Linked DNA regions of Pyxidicoccus xibeiensis. The protein of the gene in region 2 interacts with the protein of the main gene of each other region in a pairwise test. Links are inferred from orthologs where the notes say so. Each region holds a gene or a part of one and is shown on either strand. Other genes may lie near its edges.

Region 1 (9,578 bases), on a different replicon or contig from region 2:
AACAACGAGTCCCGCTGCGCACGCGGAACCTGCGGACGTTGAGGCCCCATTCCACCGGATGGTGTCGATGGGTCTGAAGCACACCACCACCATCAACGACTGCACGGCACACTCCCGCCCACTCCGGGTGCATCAGGGCAGCGCGATGGCGGGGTGAGCCCAACGATGGAGGTGGGAGTCATCTTGCCAAGTCGCGCCCGGCACACTCTCCACGGTGGGCTGAGAAGTGGCCGCCAGTGCCGGTCCATGGACCCGCTGGAGCGCGCTCGTCACGCGCTGGCCGGATGAAGCCAGCCCCAGGCTCGGAGCACGTCTACATGTGGTTCAGGGGATAGGGTAGGCCCCACGCCGAGCGGTCACCTCACGCCACCGCACGGACAGGGTCGGGGTCGCCCCTCCGCCGGCTTCGCGCGGACTCCGCTGCCGGGCCGCTACCAACCGGTCAAGCCCCGGAAAAACGAAGGGCGCGGACCCTTGGATTTCTCCAAGGATTCCGCGCCCTTTGAATGGTCGGGGAGACAGGATTTGAACCTGCGACCCCTTGGTCCCGAACCAAGTGCTCTACCAGGCTGAGCCACTCCCCGATATGTACGTCCGCCGGTGGTGCTTCTCGGGACCGGCGAAGTGCGGGCGGTAGTACCCGAGCCGCCCGGCTGAGTCAACGCCCTCGGATCACCTTTTCTTTCCCCTCCTCCCCTCCCCCAACCTGCTTCCCTGCCAGGGGTCCAGGCAGACCCGGAATTCACCACGGACCCGCTTCTTTGCTTCCCAACACCCCGACATTCCGGTACTTCCGGAGAGGAACAAGTCTTGCTTCGTTAAGAAGGTCACACTGAATTGCAGCAGCACGAACCCATGGCGCCCCCCGTCGTCCTCATCTCCGATGACGAACCCCTCATCGTCTCGGCCCTTGCACGCGAGGCGAAGCGGTCAGGGCTGACGTGTATCTCGGACACCACGTCCGAGCGCGTCCTCGAGCTGGCCCGGGAGCACCGCCCCGCCGTCATCATCCTGGACATCAACCAGCACCAGGACGGACGCGACCTCCTCGCCCAGCTCAAGCAGGACCCGTCCACCCGCGACTGCAAGGTCATCATCCTCAGCGGCGTCGAGGACCAGTTCACCCGCCACGTCTGCTTCGAGCTCGGCGCAGACGACTACGAGGTGAAGCCCTTCGACCCCACCTTCATGACCCGCGTCGCACGCCTCGCCACCACGGTCGCCCGTACCCGCGCCTAGCGCCGCCCCTCAGGGCCGCAGCGAGCGGATGGCCTGCGCGTAGTCCTTCGAGCCGAACACGTAGCTGCCCGCCACCAGCACCGTGGCCCCGGCCGCCACCACCCGCTTCGCCGTCTCGGCGTTGATGCCGCCGTCCACCTCGATGTCCGTGTCCAGGCCGCGCTCGTCGAACATCGCGCGCAGCCGGCGCACCTTGTCCACCGTGGACTCGATGAAGCTCTGCCCGCCAAAGCCCGGGTTCACGCTCATCAGCAGCACCATCTCCACCTCGCCCAGCACCTCTTCAATCGCCGACAGCGGCGTGCTCGGGTTCAGCACCACCGCCGGCTTCGCCCCCGCATTCCGAATCTGCTGCAGCGTCCGGTGCAGGTGCGGGCTCGCCTCCACGTGCACCGTCAGCACGTCCGCCCCCGCCTTCGCGAACGCCTCCACGTAGCGCTCCGGCTCCACAATCATCAGGTGTACGTCCAGCGGCTTCGTCGCCACACGCTTGATGGCCTCCACCACCACCGGACCAATCGTGATGTTCGGGACGAACCGGCCATCCATGACATCCACGTGAACCCAATCCGCGCCCGCGGCCTCCACGGCGCGGACCTCGTCCGCCAGACGGCCGAAATCACAGGACAACAGCGAGGGAGAGATGCGGACGGGGCGCCGGTTCATGCGGCGCTTCATACCCGCTTCCGCCATTCCGGTGGCGTGGAACGTGCCCGGCAGCGTCCACCGGACAGCAGGAGACCGAGCAGGTGGGCCCCGCGGGCGACCGCCCCGCCGGCCGTGCTACAACCCTGATGCCCTTCGCGGCCGCTGGCCGCTTCTCCCGGAGCCGCCCCGGTGCTTTCCCAGCCCGCCCAGCCACAGCCTCCCGACCTCGGCCGCCGCCTGGCGAAGCTGACGTCCATCCTGGATGTCGCCAAGGCGATGAGCGCCGAGCACGACCTCGACCTGCTCCTCCCCCTCATCCTCTTCGAAGCCACCAAGGTGGTGGAGGCGGACCGCTGCTCGCTCTTCATCCTGGACCGCGAGCGCAACGAGCTGTGGAGCAAGGTGGCCCAGGGCTCCAAGAGCGAAATCCGCCTCCCCGTCGGCAGCGGCATCGCCGGCCAGGTCGCCCAGACGGGCACCGTCATCAACATCCCCGACGCCTACTCGGACCCGCGCTTCAACCGCTCGTTCGACGTGTCCAGCGGCTACCAGACGAAGACCATCCTCTGCGTCCCCATGCGCGACGCCCACGGCGAGGTGACGGGCGTCATCCAGGCCCTCAACAAGCTCGACGGCGGCTTCAACGCCGAGGACGAGGAGCTGCTGCTCGCCCTGGGCGCCCAGGCCGCCGGCGCAATCGAGAACGCCCTGCTCCACGAGGAAATCAACCGCCTCTTCGAGGGCTTCGTCTCCGCCTCCGTCGTCGCCATCGAAGCCAGAGACCCGACCACCGCGGGCCACTCCGGCCGCGTGGCCGACCTCACCGTGACGATGGCCCAGGCGCTGGAGCACCTGACCACCGGCCCCTACGCCAACGTGCGCTTCTCCGCCGTGGAGCTCCAGGAGCTGCGCTACGCGTCGCTGCTGCACGACTTCGGCAAGGTGGGCGTGCGCGAGCCGGTGCTCGTCAAGGCGGAGAAGCTCTACCCGCACGAGCTGGAGGGCCTGCGCGCCCGCTTCCAGCTCGCCCGCAAGGACTTGCAGCTCCAGAGCTACCGCCGCCGGCTGGAGGCCGTGAGGATTCGCGGCGACCGGTTCCTGGCGGAAATCGAGGGCGAGGAGAACGAGCGCCTCACCACCGAGCTGAAGAAGCTCGACGAGGTCTTCGACTTCATCCTCACCTGCAACCGCCCCACCGTGCTCGCCCAGGGCGGCTTCGAGCGCCTCCACGAGCTGGGCAAGCTCCAGTACTCGGACGCCCACGACCAGGCGCAGCCCCTGCTCCTGCCCCGCGAAATCCAGTCGCTCTCCATCACCCGCGGCACCCTCTCTCCCGAGGAGCGCCGCGAAATCGAGAGCCACGTCGAGCACACCTACCGCTTCCTCACCCAGATTCCGTGGACGCGCACCCTGCGCCGGGTGCCCGAAATCGCCTACGCGCACCACGAGAAGCTCGACGGCACCGGCTACCCGCGCGCCGAGAAGGCCATCCCCGTCCAGTCCCGGATGATGTCCATCTCCGACATCTACGACGCGCTCACCGCCAGCGACCGGCCCTACAAGAAGGCCGTGCCCCACACGCTCGCGCTCGACATCCTCAAGCGCGAGGCGGACTCCGGCCAGCTCGACAAGGAGCTGTTCACCGTCTTCGTCGAGGCCGAGATTCCCCGCCGCGCGCTCCACGGGAACAAGGCGCCCTGACGGCAGCGGGGCCCCACGCGCCTCCGGGGTCCCTCACGCTGCGCCCTCCTCGGGCACGCGCAAGCCCGGGGCCGCTGAAGGAGCCCGGACTGTCGGGCCCCCTCACGACGCAGCGTCAGCTCAGCCGATGGTGTGCAGCCGGAGGCTGTTGATCTTCCCGGGCTGGCCCACCGGCGCACCGAAGACGATGACGATGCGGTCGCCCTTGCGGCCCAGGCCTCGCGCGAGGAGTTCCTCCTCCACGCGCCGCACCATGGCCTCCGTCTCCTGGATGGGCTCCAGCACGCGCGGCACCACGCCCCACAGCAGCGCCAGCCGGCGCCGCACTTCCTGGTTGGGGCTGAAGGCGACAATCGGCACCGGCGGCCGGTAGTGCGCCAGCAGCCGCGCCGTCACGCCCGACAGGGTGAAGGCGGCAATCAGCGACGCTCCGCTCGCCTTGGCCGCCTCGCACGCCACCCGGGCAATCACGTCCGGGAAGTGCTGGGGCAGCCCCAGCGGGGCCTCGATGAAGCGCGGCACGACCTGGGAGCGCGACGAGGACTCCGCCGCCAGGATGATGCGCTCCATCATCTGCACGGACTCGATGGGGAACTTGCCGCTCGCCGTCTCGCCCGAGAGCATCACCGCGTCCGCGCCGTCGTACACGGCGTTGGCCACGTCGCTCGCCTCGGCGCGCGTGGGGCGCGGGTTGTCAATCATCGAGTTCAGCATCTGCGTGGCCACGATGACGGGCAGGCCGCGCAGGTTGGAGCGCCGGATGATGTCCTTCTGGACGGCCGGCACCTCCTCGGGGGGAATCTCCACGCCGAGGTCACCACGCGCCACCATGACGCCGTCCGTCTTGTCGAGGATGGCGTCCAGCCGGGCGATGGCCTCCGGCTTCTCCAGCTTGGCGATGATGGGCACCTGCCGCCCCACCTCGGCCATGGCCTGGCGGGCGGTGTCCATGTCCGACGGCTGACGCACGAAAGACAGGGCGATGAAGTCCACGCCGGCCTTGATTCCGAAGACCAGGTCCTCGCGGTCCTTGGGCGTGAGCGCATCCGCGCGCACCGCCACGCCGGGCAGGTTGATGCCCTTGTTGTTCTTCAGCGTGCCGCCGTGGATGACGCGCGTCTTGATGAGCTTCTGCTTGTCCGTCTCCAGGACGTGCAGCTCCAGCAAGCCGTCGTCCAGGAGGATGCGGTCGCCCGGATTCACGTCCGCCGCCAGGAACGGGTACGTGGTGGACACGATGTCGTCCGTGCCCGGCACCGTCTCGTCCGTGGTGATGTGGAAGGTGCCGCCTTCCTTCAGCTCGGTGCTGCCCTTGACGAACCGGCCGGTGCGAATCTTCGGGCCCTGGAGGTCACCGAGGATGCCCACCGCCTTGCGCACCTTCAGCGAGGCGGCGCGCAGCTTGGCGATGTTCTCCGCGTGCTGCTCGTGGCTGCCGTGGGAGAAGTTGAGGCGGGCGACATCCATCCCGTTCTCCAGGAGCGCTTCCAGCATCTCCTGGCTCTGACTCGCGGGACCGAGGGTGCAGACAATCTTCGCTCTTCGCATAGGGCTCGGGAGGATGGGTGTACCTCATGGATGCGTCAAGCACGCTCCATGAGGTCCCTCGCTCGGTAAAACGGTAAATGAGCCAGCGAACGAAGGAGCCTTCACCCGCGCAACAGCACGCCGAGGTTCTCCCGTTCCCAACGCAACGCGGCGGCGTAATGCGGGAAGGTCCGCTCCCTCTCACGGAAGGCGCGCGGGTGGTGCACGCGACGCCCGCCCCGCGCGTTGCTCGGGAAGAGCTGGTGGAGCATCTCGTGGAAGACGATGAACTCCACGAAGAAGGCGGGCACCTCCGGGCTGTCGAGCGCCGGGTGGATGCGAATCTCGCGCGTCTGGTGGTCGTAGACGCCCAGGCGGATGGACTTGCGGCGCCGGCGGGGCGGCATGCGGCCCCAGCCGATGCGGGCCTGGATGAGGCCCTGAAAATGGGCGGCGTTGACCCCGTCGTAAAGCGCCTGCAGGTCGAAGCAGCGGCCCCGGGCGTTGAGGTCCGCGTCCGTTTCGCGGCGCACCTGGCGGATGCGCGGCTGCTGGCCCCGGATGTACTCGTCGAGGATGCCGCCCGCGCCGCGGTGGCCGCGGCCGGCGTAGTCCGCCACCGCGCGCACCACGGGCTCGGGCGCGTCCAGGAACATGTGGTGCAGCCGGAGCGCGAGCGCGTTGCCGCCCCGGCGGAAGGACACCATGGTGGAGCGGTTGTCCGTCACCGACAGCCGCACCGGCATGCCCAGCTCCGCGCTCAGGCGCCAGGCCAGCGACTCGGCGCGCGTCCACAGCTCCTCGCGCGTCGGGGAAAGGGTGAGCATGCGCGGCGCTTCCTCGGCCACGCGGTTGCGCGGCGGAGGAGGCCGGGGCTGCGGCGGGACGGGGGCGGGCGTCATCACCCCCTGGGCCTGCTGCGGCTCCGTGGCCGCCGTGGCCCGATTGGCCGCGGACATGCCACGAGGAAAGAAGGACATCTGGCTGAGGTGCTCGGGGGTCACTCGGCCGCCCATCGTAGCCGCCAACTCCCCGGACTCAAGGCCGGCGCCACCTGCCTGCCTCCCCTCCGTCAGCCCGTCAACCGGGAGCCTCGCGCCCGCATTCCGCGTGTCACCGTTGACAGCCGCCACGTAACAGGCCAGCGGGCGTCCGTCCGCCGGAGGAATTCTTCCCATCCTCCAGGGCATGACGTCAGTCAGGGCGAGGGAGCGTCCGCGTGGCGGGACTTGAGCAGCCGCTCCAGCCGCTCGGGCTCCATGCGCACGACGAAGGTCTTCTCCCGCGTGAAGCTCACCTGCCCGTGCCCGCCGCCCTTCACCTTGCGCACGAACTTCACCGGCACGTAGCTGACCTCGCCGCGCGGCTCGCCCTTGGCGCCCGAGTGGTGCAGCGCCAGGTGCGCCGCGTCCAGCAGCACCTCCTGCGCCACCTCCTGGCCCTTCTCCAGCGGGAGCACCACGTGGCTGCCCGGGACGCCGCGCGCGTGCAGCCACAGGTGCCACGGCCGGGCGACCTTGAAGGTCAGCGTGTCGTTGTCCTCGGAGCCGCGGCCCACCCAGATGCGCGCCCCGGCGTGGCCCACGTACTCCTTGAAGGGCCGCCCCTCCGGCGCCCCCTCGGCGCCCGTGGCCAGGTGCAGCACCTCCACCTGCGCCAGCAGCATGGCCTCGTCCATCCGCTCAATCTGCTCGAGCGCGGACTGCGCCTGCGCCACCTCGCGGGCCAGCTCCGCCTCGCGGTGGCGCGCCTGCTCCACGCCGCGCAGGAGGCGCCGGTACTGGTGGAAGTGCCAGTCCGCCTCCTCCTTCGGCGTGCGCTTGGGGTCCAGCACCACCTTCACCTCGCGCTCGCCCTCCTCCGTGTACTCGGTGAGCGTCACCTCGGTGGCGCCCCGCTTGAGGCGGTAGAGGTTCTGCGCCAGGAGCTCGCCCACGTGCCGGTGCTCCTCGGCCTCCGGCCCCCGGCCCGCCTCGGCGCGGACCTTCTCCAGCGTGCGCGAGGAGCGCTTGAGGCGCGCGCGGTACGGCTGCGCCAGCCGGCGGCGGATGCTCTCGGCGCGGCTCGTCTTGTCCCGCGCGCCCAGCAGCCCTTCCGCGGCGCGGGCATACGGCAGGTCAGCTCCCTCGACAGGGACGAGGCGCGAGGGTGCGCTCCGCCCCTTCGCCAGCGCCTCTGGGGGCAGCGGCTCCGGGGGCGTCCACGCCATGCCCGGGTACAGGTTGCGGCGCTGGGCGAAGCCCTCTCCGGAGTGCATCAGCACCCGGCCACTGTCGCTCAGGAGGAAGAGACCGCCGGGCGCGCCCAGCTCGAGCACCAGACGGCGGCGCACGTCCTCGCGCTCGAAGTCCAGCTCCACCACCCGCTCCGCGTCGCGCCAGCGGGCGCCCTGCAGCTTGAAGCCGGTCAGCTCGCCCCGCAGCCACCGCTGGAAGGGCGCGGGCTCGCCCGGCGTGGGGAAGCGCTCCTGGGCCGCCGACACCCGCGACAGCTCACCTTCCGCGCACAGGCACAGCACCACCGAGTGGCCCGGCACCCGCAGCTCCAGGTAGGCCAGCCGCGACAGCGGGCACCACGCCTTCTGCGCCACCGCACCGGTGAGGCGCGCTCCTACCTCGGCCACCACCTGCTCCAGCTCCACGGGACGCAGCGACACGGCCACTCCTATCGCCAGAAATGAAAACGGCCCGGCGGGTTTCGCCGAGCCGTTCACCGGACGTCAACTCACGTCCGCTCATGACGACTGAGTGCTCAGGACTCCGGCGTGGCCGGGGCCGCGGCGCTCTTGCTCGCCCGCTTGCGGGCAGGAGCCTTGCGAGCGGCCTTGCGAGCGCCGCCCTTCTTGGCCGCCGCCTTCTTGGCCGTCTTGCCCGCCGTCTTGCGGGTCGTGGTCTTCTTCGCGGTCGCCTTCTTCGCGGTCTTCTTCTTGGCAGCCATCAGAAACCTCCGGTTCAGTGATTTGGCCCCGTCAACCAGGACCCTGCACTCTTCTTGATGGGAGTGAGTGCTTGAAGTGAAGAGTACGGGTGACATGCGCGTGTGTCAACGCATGGTGATGTATTGCATCGCGCGGCGAGGCCGATTTTTCGGCATCGGGCGCTTCCGGACGCCCGAAACGGTGCCTCGCGGACACTCCGGAGCGTTTTGAGGCGTCGCGCGCGAGGCCGAATTTCCGGCTCCGGACGCGTTTCGGGCGATCGCGCACGCGCGGCGCGGCGGCGCACGCGGCCTACAGGCATGTGGCACGGGACGCTTTTCGCGGTGGAGGGTGGGGTCTACGGTGCGCCACCACCATGAGCGCCTCCGTGCCCACCACCGAGCCCACTTCCGAGCCCACCGCCACGCGAACCACCGAGCTGGCCACCTTCCCCGCGGACTTCACCTTCGGCGTCGCGACGTCGGCGTACCAGGTGGAGGGCGGCATCGAGAACGACTGGGCCGAGTGGGAGCGCGCCGGGAAGCTGAAGGAGCCCCACGCCCGCTGCGGCCGCGCGGTGGACCACTGGAACCGCTACGAGGAGGACTACGGCCTGGCGCGCGCGGTGGGCGCCACCGCGTTCCGCATCTCCCTGGAGTGGGCGCGAATCGAGCCCGAGCGCGGGCGGTACGACGGCGCGGTGCTGGAGGCGTACCGCGAGCGGCTCCTCAAGATGAAGGCCCGGGGGCTGCGGCCGGTGGTGACACTGCACCACTTCACCCACCCCACCTGGTTCCACCGCGAGACGCCGTGGCACCTGCCAGCCAGCGTGGACGCCTTCCGCCAGTACGCGCGCCAGTGCGCGGCGCTGCTCGAGGGGCTGGACGCGCTCATCATCTCCTTCAACGAGCCGATGGTGCTGCTGCTGGGCGGCTACCTCCAGGGCGCCATCCCACCAGGCATCGCCGATGGCAACCTCACCATGCGGGCGCTGGAGAACATGGTGCGCGCGCACGTGGCCGCGCGCGAGGAGCTGCTGGCGCGGCTGGGCCGCGTGGAGCTGGGCATCTCCCAGAACATGCTCGCCTTCGCGCCGGACCGGTGGTGGCACCCGATGGACCGCGCGCTGGTGCGGCTGAGCGCCCAGGCCTACAACCACGCCTTCCACGAGGCGCTGGCCAGCGGGAAGCTGCGCATCACCATGCCGGGCGTGGCCTCCACGCGCGTGGACATCCCCGCCGCGCGGGACTCGGCGGAGTTCATCGGGGTGAACTACTACACCCGCGCGCACCTGCGCTTCGTGCCGCGCCCGCCCTTCATCGAGTTCAAGTACCGCGACACGCGGGGCCGCGGCCTCACCGACATCGGCTGGGAGGACTGGCCCGAGGGCTTCCTCCAGACGCTGCGCGAGGTGAAGCGCTACGGGCGGCCGGTGTGGATTACGGAGAACGGCATCGATGACCGCGGCGGCGCGCGCCGGCCCCACTACCTCCACTCGCACCTGGCCCAGGTGCTGGCCGCGCGGGCGCATGGCGTGGACGTGCGC
Region 2 (9,814 bases):
GCTGTTCCAGCAGGACACCACCACGTAGCCCGGCAGGCTGCTGGTGGCGTGCAGCTCCACCCGCACCTCGCCGCCCTCCGGGGTGAACTTCACCGCGTTGTTGAGCAGGTTGTTGAGGACCTGGTTGAGGCGGTTCGGGTCGGCCAGCACGCGCAGCGGATGCCTGGGCAGCACGGGCTTCACCAGGATGCGCTTCTCGCCGAAGGCGGGGCCGTACTTCTCCACCACGCGTTGAATCAGCTCGTCGAGGTACGCCACCTCGAAGTTCATCCGCAGCCGGCCCTTGGCGAACTTCGACAAATCCAAGAGGTCGTCGACGATGGCGTTGAGCTTCTCGGTGGAGTCCTTCGCCAGCGACAGGTAGCGGCGCTGCCGGTCGTTGATGTCGCCGGCCATGAAGTTGAGCACCAGGTCCAGCGCGCCGGAGATGGACGTGAGCGGCGTGCGCAGCTCGTGGCTCACCATGGAGACGAACTCGTCCTTGCGCTCCTCCAGCCGCTTCTGGTCGGTGATGTCGCGCAGCACCACGCACACGCCGCGCAGGTTGCCGCGCGCGTCGCTCACCGGCGTGACGGTGACCTGCACGTGCCGCTCGAAGAGCTTCACCTCCTCGCGCAGGATCTGGCTGCCGCTGTACTCCCAGCCGCGCACCAGGTGGAAGGGCTGGAAGCCCAGCCGCTCCTCCATCATCTTGGTGGTGTGCGCCTCCGGGTCGTCGCCCGCCTGCAGGAGGCGCCGCGCGGCCGGGTTCATCACCACGATGTCGTTCTTCTCGTCGGTGAGGACCACGCCGTCCGCCATGGACTCCACCATCCGCTCCATGCGGTGGCGGGCCTCTTCCTCCGCCGAGCGCAGGGACTGGATGGCGTCCGCGGTCTGGTTGGCCAGGACGTCCAGCAGCACGCCGTCGTCCTCGGTGAAGGCGTCGGGCCGCAGGCTGAACAGCGACAGCATGCCCACCGGGCGCCCGCCGGCCACCAGGTTCACCGTGAGCTGGCTGGGGTACACCGTAGCCGCGGTGGCGTCCTGCGTGGTGGTGCCGGCCACGCGCGTAATCACGCGGTCCTCCGGCAGCAGCAGGCCGCTGCTCTTGCGGTACGCGCCGAGCATGGACTCCTTCACGCCCAGCAGCGCCTTCTCCCCCACCGTGCCGTGGCAGCGCAGGCGCAGCGTGACGCTGCGCGACTCGTCCGGGGCGATGAGCGCCGCGCCGCAGTCGTACGGCAGCACCCGCGCCACGGCGATGAGCACCCGGTCGATGATGTTGTCGTAGCTGGCCGGGTCGTTGGCGCTGGCGCGGCTGACCTCGTACAGGACGAAGAGCGCTTCCACGCGCTGGTGGAGCTGGCGGATGAGCCGCTCCTTGTCCCGCCGCAGCTGCGTGAACTCCACCGCGTTCTTCACGGTGATGAGCAGGTCGTTCACGTCCCACGGCTTGGTGATGTACCGGTACACTTGGCCGCGGTTGATGGCCGCGATGATGTCCTCCGGGTCCGTGTACCCGGTGAGCAGCAGCGTGGTGACGTCGAGGCCCTCGGCGCGCGCCGTGGCCGCCAGCTCGATGCCGGACATCTCCGGCATGCGCTGGTCCGTGACGAGCACGTCCACCGTTTCGCGACGCAGGATTTCGAGCGCGGCCGTACCACTGGAGGCCGTCAGCACCCGATACCGGCGCTGAAACATCCGCGTGAGGATGTCGAGGACGTCGGCCTCGTCATCGACGAACAGCAGCGTGTGGCGGGGCTCGGACAAGGCGGGAGGAATTGTACGCAGAGATCAACGTCCTTCCTCAAGGTGTGAGAAAGGCGACCGTTCAGCACGCACGGTGAGTACGCGGGGGGACGCCGAACGAATTGACTCTACACGTCTGTTCAGGGAAAGTGACACTGAAAGCCTGTTGCCTGCACGCCCGAGCCCCTATCGGGGCGCCGGCCGAGGGAGGGAGCGGATGGAAGAGCTTACGGAACGCCAGCGCGAGATTCTGAGCTTCATCGTCAAGGAGACGGAGACGCGGGGCTTCCCGCCGACCATCCGCGAGATTGGCGAGCAGATGGACATCCGCTCCACCAACGGGGTGAACGACCACCTCAAGGCCCTGGAGCGCAAGGGCTACCTGAACCGGGGCGAGCAGCAGAGCCGCTCCCTGGTGCCCACCAAGCGGGCGAGGCTCGCGCTGGGCCTGGGGATGAAGAAGGAAGCGGGCATGGTGGAGGTGCCCCTGCTGGGCAAGGTGGCGGCCGGTGCCCCCCTGCTCGCGCAGGAGCACATGGAGGACTCGGTCAAGATCGACAGCTTCCTGCTCGGGGGGGTGAACGGCCGCGAGGTCTTCGCCCTGCGCGTGAAGGGGCAGTCGATGATTGACGACGGCATCCACGACGGCGACTACCTCTTCGTGAAGAAGACGCCGGCGGCCCAGCCGGGTGACATCGTGGTGGCCCTCATCGAGGACGAGGCCACGGTGAAGCGCTACTACCCGGAGGGCGAGCGCATCCGCTTCCAGCCGGCCAACGCCACCATGCAGCCCATCTACGTGAGCCGCGCGGACTTCCGCTCGACCATGATTCTGGGCCAGGTGGTGGGCGTGTACCGCAAGCTCCAGGGCGGGCGCGTCTAGCCAGCGCGGTTTCAGCTCCGGGCCCCGTTCACCGGGCCCGGGCACGCCTCACGGGCACTTCTTCACGCCAGCATCGGCCGCGGTGGCGCGAGCGCACGCGGCCTGCTGCACCGAGGTGTCCTTCAGCTCCCGCGCCAGCCGGGCGGTGGTGAGCTGCAGCTCGGCGTCCTTCACGTAATCCTCCTCGGCGCTGAGGCTGGCGAGGATGCGCAGCGCATCCGGCTTGCGGTCCAGGTCGGAGAGCAGGCCGGCCAGGTCGCGCAGCTCGCGGGTGTCCTTGCCGGAGACGGACGCGAGCGCGGCGGTGAGCTCGTCCTCCGCGGCGGCGCGGTTGTTCATGGCCAGGTGGACGCGGGCGAGGGCCACGTGGACGACGGCCCGGTCCTTCACCTTCAGGGACTCCTGGTAGGCGGAGATGGCCTCGCCGGGCTTGTCCAGGCGCATGTGGATTTCGCCAACCAGCTCCCAGAGCGTCGGGTCTCTCGGGGCCAGGCCCGCGGCGTCCTGGTAGGCGGCGGCGGCCTCGGGGAGCTTCCCGGCGTGGACGAGCGCGTCCCCCAGGGCGGTGAGCACCTCGGCGGAGCGAGTCCCCTCGGACACGCCCTTCTGCGCCAGCGCGAGGACCTCCGCGTGCCGGCCCTGCTGCGACAGCACGTCCAGGGCGCGCATGAGGAGGGCGGACTTCGCCTCGCCGGACGCCGCGTTGGAGGCCAGGGTGAAGTGGCGGACGGCCTCGGTGTGCTCGCCCTTCTTGAGGTGCAGCTCGCCCAGGGCCTCCAGGGCGTTGAAGTCGTTGGGGAACAGGCCAATGGCCTTGCGCAGCGAGCTCTGGGCCTCGGACACCTTGCCGAGCTGGGCCTGGATGAAGCCCAGGCGGCTCCAGTTGGTGGAGCGCTTGGGGTCCAGGACGAGGGCGGCCTCGAACTCGGCTGCGGCCTCGTTGAGGCGGCCCATGGACAGGTACACCTCGCCCCGGGCGGCGGGCAGGCGCGGGTCCTGCGGGGCGAGCTGCTTCATCGCCTCGAAGGACTTGAGCGAGGCCTCGAACTGGCCCTGGAGGTACTCGGCGGTGCCCTTGATGTAGAGCCCCTCCGCGTGGTCCTTGGCGGAGACCTTGGGGGTGGAGTCCTCGCACGCGATGGCGGCGAGCAGGGCGAGCAGGGGCAGGACGCGCGGGGACATGAGGTAGGGGCTCCGACTCTCAGAAGTGGTACGCGATGCCGGCATTGAGGTCCAGGTTGAGGCCGTCACCCAGCTTGGAGTCCGCCAGTCCGAGCACGGCCTGCGCGACGTTGGTGCCTGCCTCGAGCTGGATGCCCACGTGGCCGGCGACGAGGTACTCGAGGCCGACGAAGCCGACGACGGTGGGCAGCGGGCCGGTGGACTGGAAGATGCCGAAGTCGCCGAAGGACAGCTGCACGCCCAGGCCCAGGCCCCAGTAGGGACGCAGGGACTTCGCGACGTTGTGGTAGTGCCGCGCGCCGATGACGCTGGGCAGGACGTTGAGCCCGCCCTTGGCGCCCTCCTCGTTGGAGCGCACGTACGAGAAGCCCAGCTGCGCGAAGCCGACCCACTCGGGGTGGAACCAGTAGCCCACCTCCAGGTCGACGCCCGGGTTCAGGGTGGCCAGGTTCTGGATGAAGTTGTTGTTGATGCGCAGGCCCAGGGTGAGCCCGCCGCCGCCCGTCGACGTCGAGCCCCCCAGCAGCGGGCGGGGCGAGAAGCCATCTTCCGGGGTGACGAGCGAGGCGACGAGCTGGTCGGCGACGGCCCCGGCGGTGCGCAGCAGCGTGTCCGCCTCGGGGGCTTCGGCGCGGGGCCTGGCCAGGCTCCTGCCGCCGAAGGTGTCCACGAGGTTGGCGGTGAGGAGGTACTGGTCGCCGAAGCGGTCCAGGCGGCCGGTGACGACGTAGCGGGCACCGGAGACGGAGGCCAGCTCCTGGAGGCAGGCGCCGCCGTCACAGGGCGCGCCGCCGAGCAGCTGCTGCTGGCGCTCGGCGTCGAGCAGGGCCTCGAGGTCTCGCTGCGACAGCACGCGCAGGCTCGGGGACTCGGCGAGGCGGGAGACGATGAGCGAGGTGACACCGGGCGCGGAGTCGCGGCCCGCCTCATTGGACTCGAGCGCCAGCACCGCGACGACGAGGGCTTCCTTCTGCGACTCCTTCGCCGGGGCGGCCGGGGCGGCCGCGGGAGCCGCCATCACCGGGGCCGGGGCGTCGGCGCTGCCCTCCACGGGCGGCGTCTGGGCACGGGCGGCCGTAGCGAGGAGGACGAAGAGGGAGGCCAGCAGCGGGAGGAGGCGCGACACGGAGCGACACTCTACCCTCACCTCGGCTTCTGACGGAGGAACGGCTGGTGCCCCCGTGGCGGACGGCCGGTCCTGGATTGCCCGAGTCCACCGGGTCGCCGCGCCGGTCCCCGTCCGAGCTGACAGCCGCTCCCCGTCAGGTCGACGGCATCGGCCCGAGGTAGTCGAGCGGGTCCACCGGCTTGCCGTCCATGCGGACCTCGAAGTGCAGGTGCGGCCCGGACGTCTTGCCCGACTCGCCCACGGTGGCGATGACCTGCCCGCGCAGCACCCGCTGCCCCGTCTTCACGCGCAAATCCTGGTTGTGCGCGTACAGCGTGATGAGCTGCTGCGAGTGCTCGACGATGACGATGTTGCCGTAGCCCCGCTGCTCGCCCGCGTAGAGCACCGTGCCGGCCTGGGCCGTCTTCACCGGTGTGCCCTTCGGCGCGGCCAGGTCCACGCCGTCATGCGGCTCCTTGCCCTTCTTCCCGAACCGCCCGTACAGCACGCCCCTGAGCGGCCAGTCGATCATGCCCTGCGTGGCCACCCGCGGCCGAGCGCCCGGGCCGGCACGCGACAGCGGACGGGAACGCGAAGGTGGCTCCTCACGGCGGGCCACGGTGGGCCCCCGGCGCCGGGGCACCTCCGCGGACGTCCGCACCGGCTCCGGGTCCGCCTCCGCCAGGACTTCTTCCGGAGCCTCGCGCTCCTGTCCGGGGACGACGAGCTCCTGCCCCACCGCCAGCGTCCACGGGGCCTTGATGGAGTTGGCGGCCCCCAGTTCCTCCACCGTGAGGCCGTACGTCTTCGCGATGCGATACATCGTCTCGCCCGGGGCGACGCGGTGGCGCGCGGACACCAGCTCCGGCTCCGGATGCGCCGACCTCAGGGCGAACGGCAGCGCGCTCCGCTTCCCCGTCGGAGCGCCCGAGCCCGTGTCCGTAGCGGGCCCGGACACGGCGGGGCGCGTCCAGGAGGACTCATCGCCTGAGTCCAGCGCCGTCTCCGGCCCGGGGGCAGCGGCCCGGGGCCCCACGCAGCCGGCGAACAGCACGGCCACGAGGAAGACCCGGAGCGCCCCACCCGCTCGGCTGGACACGGACGGCCGCAACGCTAGGCACCGTCCGGTTCGTGCCGGGCGAAGCCGTCGAGCCGCCACCCCGCGAGCTCGGCCATGCGGGGATGGTCCGTCAGCTCGAAGTGCAGCGGGGTGATGGAGATGAGCTTGTCCCGGTGCACCGCGTTGCAGTCGCTGCCCGGGATGTCCTCGTGCTGGTACTCGCTGCCGCCAATCCAGTAGTACTTGCGGCCACGAGGGTCCTCCTTCTCCACCACCTCGTACCCGTACGTGTGCCGGCCCTGGCGCGTGACGACGTAGCCCGCCGGCTCCACGCCACCGGGGACATTCACGTTGAGGAGCATCCTCGGCGGCAGGGGCTGCGCCAGCGCGCTGGCCACCAGCGAGCGCGCGAAGCGGGCCGCCGGGCCGAAGTCGAACGTCCCCCGGGCGACGAGGCTGAAGGCGATGGCGGGCACCCCGAGCAGGGCCCCCTCCATCGCCGCCGCCACCGTGCCGGAGTACATGACGTCTTCCGCCAGGTTCGGACCGTGGTTGATGCCGGACACCATGAGAGTGGGGCGATCATCCTTCAGGAGATGGTTGATCGCCAGATAAGCGCTGTCCGCCGGGGTGCCGTCCACGGCGAACCACCGCTCCCGCACCTCCTTGATGCGCAGCGGCCGGTGCAGGGAGATGGCATGCGAGGTGGCGCTCTGCTCCCGGTCCGGCGCCACCACCCACACCTCTCCCAGCGGGCTCACGGCCTCCACCAGCGCCTTGAGCCCGTCGGAGAAGTAGCCGTCGTCGTTGGAGACGAGGATTCGCGGTTTCTTGTCGCTCACCGGGCTCACTTCTTCTGCGCGAGCGAGCGGAAGACGGACTTGCCGGCATAGCGGGCGGCCGCGCCCAGCTCCTGCTCGATGCGCAGCAGCTGGTTGTACTTGGCCACGCGGTCCGAGCGCGACGCCGAGCCCGTCTTGATCTGCCCGCAGTCCAGGGCCACGGCCAGGTCGGCAATCGTCGTGTCCTCCGTCTCGCCGGAGCGGTGGCTCATCACCGACGTGAAGCCCGCCTTGTGCGCCATGCGCACGGCGTCGAACGTCTCCGTCAGCGAGCCAATCTGGTTCACCTTCACCAGGATGGAGTTGGCCACGCCGCTGTCGATTCCGCGCGACAGCCGCTCCACGTTGGTGACGAAGAGGTCGTCGCCCACCAGCTGCAGCTTGCCGCCCAGCGCGTCGGTGAGCTTCTTCCAGCCCTCCCAGTCATCCTCCGCCATGCCGTCCTCGATGGAGATGATGGGGTAGCGCTCGGACAGGCCGCGGTAGTAGTCGAGCAGCCCGGACGAGTCGTACTCCTTGCCCTCGCCCTTGAGGCCGTACTTCTTGCTGCCCTTGTCGAAGAACTCGCTGGCCGCCACGTCCAGGGCCAGGAACAGCTGCTCGCCGGCCTTGAAGCCCGCCGCGTCGATGGCCTCCATGATGAGCTTCAGGGCCTCCTCGTTGGCCGGCAGGTCCGGGGCGTAGCCGCCCTCGTCGCCCACGCCGGTGGCCAGCTTGCGGCCCTTCAAAATCTTCTTCAGCGCGTGGAACACCTCCGCGCCCCAGCGCAGCCCTTCCGCGAAGGTGGGGGCGCCCGCGGGCACCACCATGAACTCCTGCACGTCCACGCGGGTGTCCGCGTGCGCGCCGCCGTTGAGGATGTTCATCAGCGGCACCGGCAGGGTGCGCGCCTGGGCACCGCCCACGTACCGGTACAGCGGCAGCCCGTGCGCGTCCGCCGCGGCGCGCGCGCACGCCATGGACACCGCGAGGATGGCGTTGGCGCCCAGCTTGCCCTTGGTGGGCGAGCCGTCCAGCTCCAGCATCTTCTGGTCCACGGAGAACTGGTCCGCCGCGTCCAGGCCCACCAGCGCCGGGGCCAGCACGTCGATGACGTTGCGCACGGCCTTCTTCACGCCCTTGCCCAGGTAGCGGCCCTTGTCGCCGTCACGGAGCTCGATGGCCTCGTGCTCGCCGGTGGAGGCCCCGGACGGCACCGCCGCGCGGCCTCGGGAGCCACCCGTCAAGAGGACCTCGGCCTCCACGGTGGGGTTGCCGCGGGAGTCGAGCACTTCACGCGCCAGAATCTGAGCAATCTCGGTCATAGGCGGGCGTTTCTAGAAGAGGGCCCCGGAGGGGGCAAGCGTGGTCGCATCCGGCACTGCTACAGTGTCCACCCGTCGAATGCCGCCCAACCGCCGCAATGCCCCTCGGGGGCCTGATCCCCTCCTCGCCCAGCGTCGCCGGGGCGCGCTCCTGGGCCTGGCCGTGGGCAACGCCCTGGCTGTGCCCACCGCGCACCGGCCCCTCATCTCCGTGCCCTTCCCCACCCCGGCCGACGGGCCCTACTCCCAGCTGATGGGCGGGGGGCCCCACGAGCTGCGCAAGGGGCAGGTGACGGAGGAAGTCCAGCTCGCGTGCTGCCTCGGCCACAGCCTGAGGGACCTCAAGCGCTATGACGCCGCCGACGCGCTCCGCCGCTACCGCGCCTGGCAGCCGCACGCCTTCGACGTCAGCGAGCCGATGAAGGAGGTGCTGGAGGACTGCCAGGCGGGCCCTCCGCTGGGGGCCGGCCGGCGCGTGTGGCTGCGGGCCTTCCGCCAGCCCGCCGGCGCGGGGAGCCTGGCCCGCACCGCGCCGCTGGGCGTGTACCTGGCGGGCAACACCGCCGCGCGCACCCAGGCCTCACTGGAGGACTCCGCCCTCACCCACTTCGACCCGCGCTGCCAGCTGGCCTGCGCCGCCTTCAACGCCGCCCTGGCGCGCGCCGTCACCAGCGGCGCGGAGCTGAAGGCCGAGGACCTGCTCTCCGCCGCGGAGTCGGGCCTGCTGGTGGCCGGCGCGGCGCTCGGGCGCTCCGACAAGGACCACGTCCACGAGGTGACGCACGCGTCCGCCCTCCTGCGCGAGGACCTGGAGCTGGCCCGCAAGGAGGACCCGCAGCTGTACGGCCCGGAGCTGCACCTGCACCGGCCGCTGCACGCCGTCCGCGTCGCCTTCCGGCTGGCCTTCTGGGAGCTGCTCCACGCCCCCACCGCCGAGGCCGCGCTGCTGGACGTCGTCCACCGCGGGGGCGACACCGAGGCCCACGCCGCGATTACCGGCGCCCTGGTGGGGGCGTTCCATGGCGAGGAAGCCCTGCCCGCCGCGTGGCGCAAGGGCGTGCTGGAGGCCCTGGCCACGGTGAAGGGCCCCCTCTGGGACGTGTACCACCCCAGACACCTCCTGGCGCTCGCGGCCTGAAGGCCCCTGGATGCGAGAAGCCCGCGGGGGCCGTCCTCTGGAGGACACCCACGCGGGCTTCGGGACACACGGTGCGGCGCCAGGGCCGCGGTTTCAGGAATCAGGACAGCAGGTCGATGACCACCACGCCCCGCTGGGGCTTCTCGTCGTCAGTCTCCGTCCGGCGCCGCGGGCGGTCGTCGGGAGCCGGCAACGGCAGCTCCACCACGGGCCGGTCATGGTCCTCCCGGCGGCGCTCACGTCGCTTGATTTCTTCGATGATGAAGGCGTCGAGCATGGGTCCTTCCGTCTCCCTCAGCCTACGTACCCCGATGTACGCCCGTCCCGCCCCACTACCATTTCCGCCACTCTCAGATGCAAAATAAGAACCCCGGTTCCACACGCGACACGGCGCAGCCATCTCGCACGGTTGCTCGTCCGCCACCCGACATCCAGGCCAGGGCCACCGGGGCAGGAATGTCATGGACGCCGAAAATCCGGTCGGGATGGTGTTCATTCTAATGCCCTCGCGTCAGCCCGCAAGCCGCACAACCCGTGGGCAGACCCATGACATTCGGGGCGGCAAC

What was found.
Region 1: the proteins of eno (region 2) and rpe interact in binary tests that used the Escherichia coli proteins (3 or more experiments, as listed by UniProt). The link is inferred for Pyxidicoccus xibeiensis from one-to-one orthologs.

The regions. Positions count from the first base shown.
Region 1 is NZ_JAJVKV010000007.1:244,746-254,323, forward strand. What follows is about bases 78-2,833. They hold rpe (ribulose-phosphate 3-epimerase), read right to left. Parts: upstream 1,906-2,833; coding sequence 1,249-1,905; downstream 78-1,248. Other genes in these bases: LXT23_RS30240 (response regulator), read left to right, coding at 856-1,239; LXT23_RS30250 (GAF and HD-GYP domain-containing protein), read left to right, coding at 2,077-2,833. In the rest of the region: more of LXT23_RS30250, read left to right, coding at 2,834-3,588; pyk (pyruvate kinase), read right to left, coding at 3,709-5,136; LXT23_RS30260 (hypothetical protein), read right to left, coding at 5,238-6,131; LXT23_RS30265 (NFACT RNA binding domain-containing protein), read right to left, coding at 6,314-7,771; LXT23_RS30270 (hypothetical protein), read right to left, coding at 7,867-8,052; LXT23_RS30275 (glycoside hydrolase family 1 protein), read left to right, coding at 8,409-9,578. UniProt on the Escherichia coli protein: Catalyzes the reversible epimerization of D-ribulose 5-phosphate to D-xylulose 5-phosphate.
Region 2 is NZ_JAJVKV010000002.1:204,138-213,951, reverse strand. Bases 5,962-8,953 are described here. They hold eno (phosphopyruvate hydratase), read right to left. Parts: upstream 8,111-8,953; coding sequence 6,812-8,110; downstream 5,962-6,811. Other genes in these bases: LXT23_RS09010 (ADP-ribosylglycohydrolase family protein), read left to right, coding at 8,190-8,953; surE (5'/3'-nucleotidase SurE), read right to left, coding at 6,018-6,806; LXT23_RS09025 (M23 family metallopeptidase), read right to left, coding at 5,962-6,015. Outside these bases: LXT23_RS09045 (response regulator), read right to left, coding at 1-1,752; transcriptional repressor LexA, read left to right, coding at 1,949-2,614; LXT23_RS09035 (tetratricopeptide repeat protein), read right to left, coding at 2,663-3,796; LXT23_RS09030 (CsgG/HfaB family protein), read right to left, coding at 3,816-4,922; more of LXT23_RS09025, read right to left, coding at 5,059-5,961; more of LXT23_RS09010, read left to right, coding at 8,954-9,248; LXT23_RS09005 (hypothetical protein), read right to left, coding at 9,349-9,525. UniProt on the Escherichia coli protein: Catalyzes the reversible conversion of 2-phosphoglycerate (2-PG) into phosphoenolpyruvate (PEP). It is essential for the degradation of carbohydrates via glycolysis.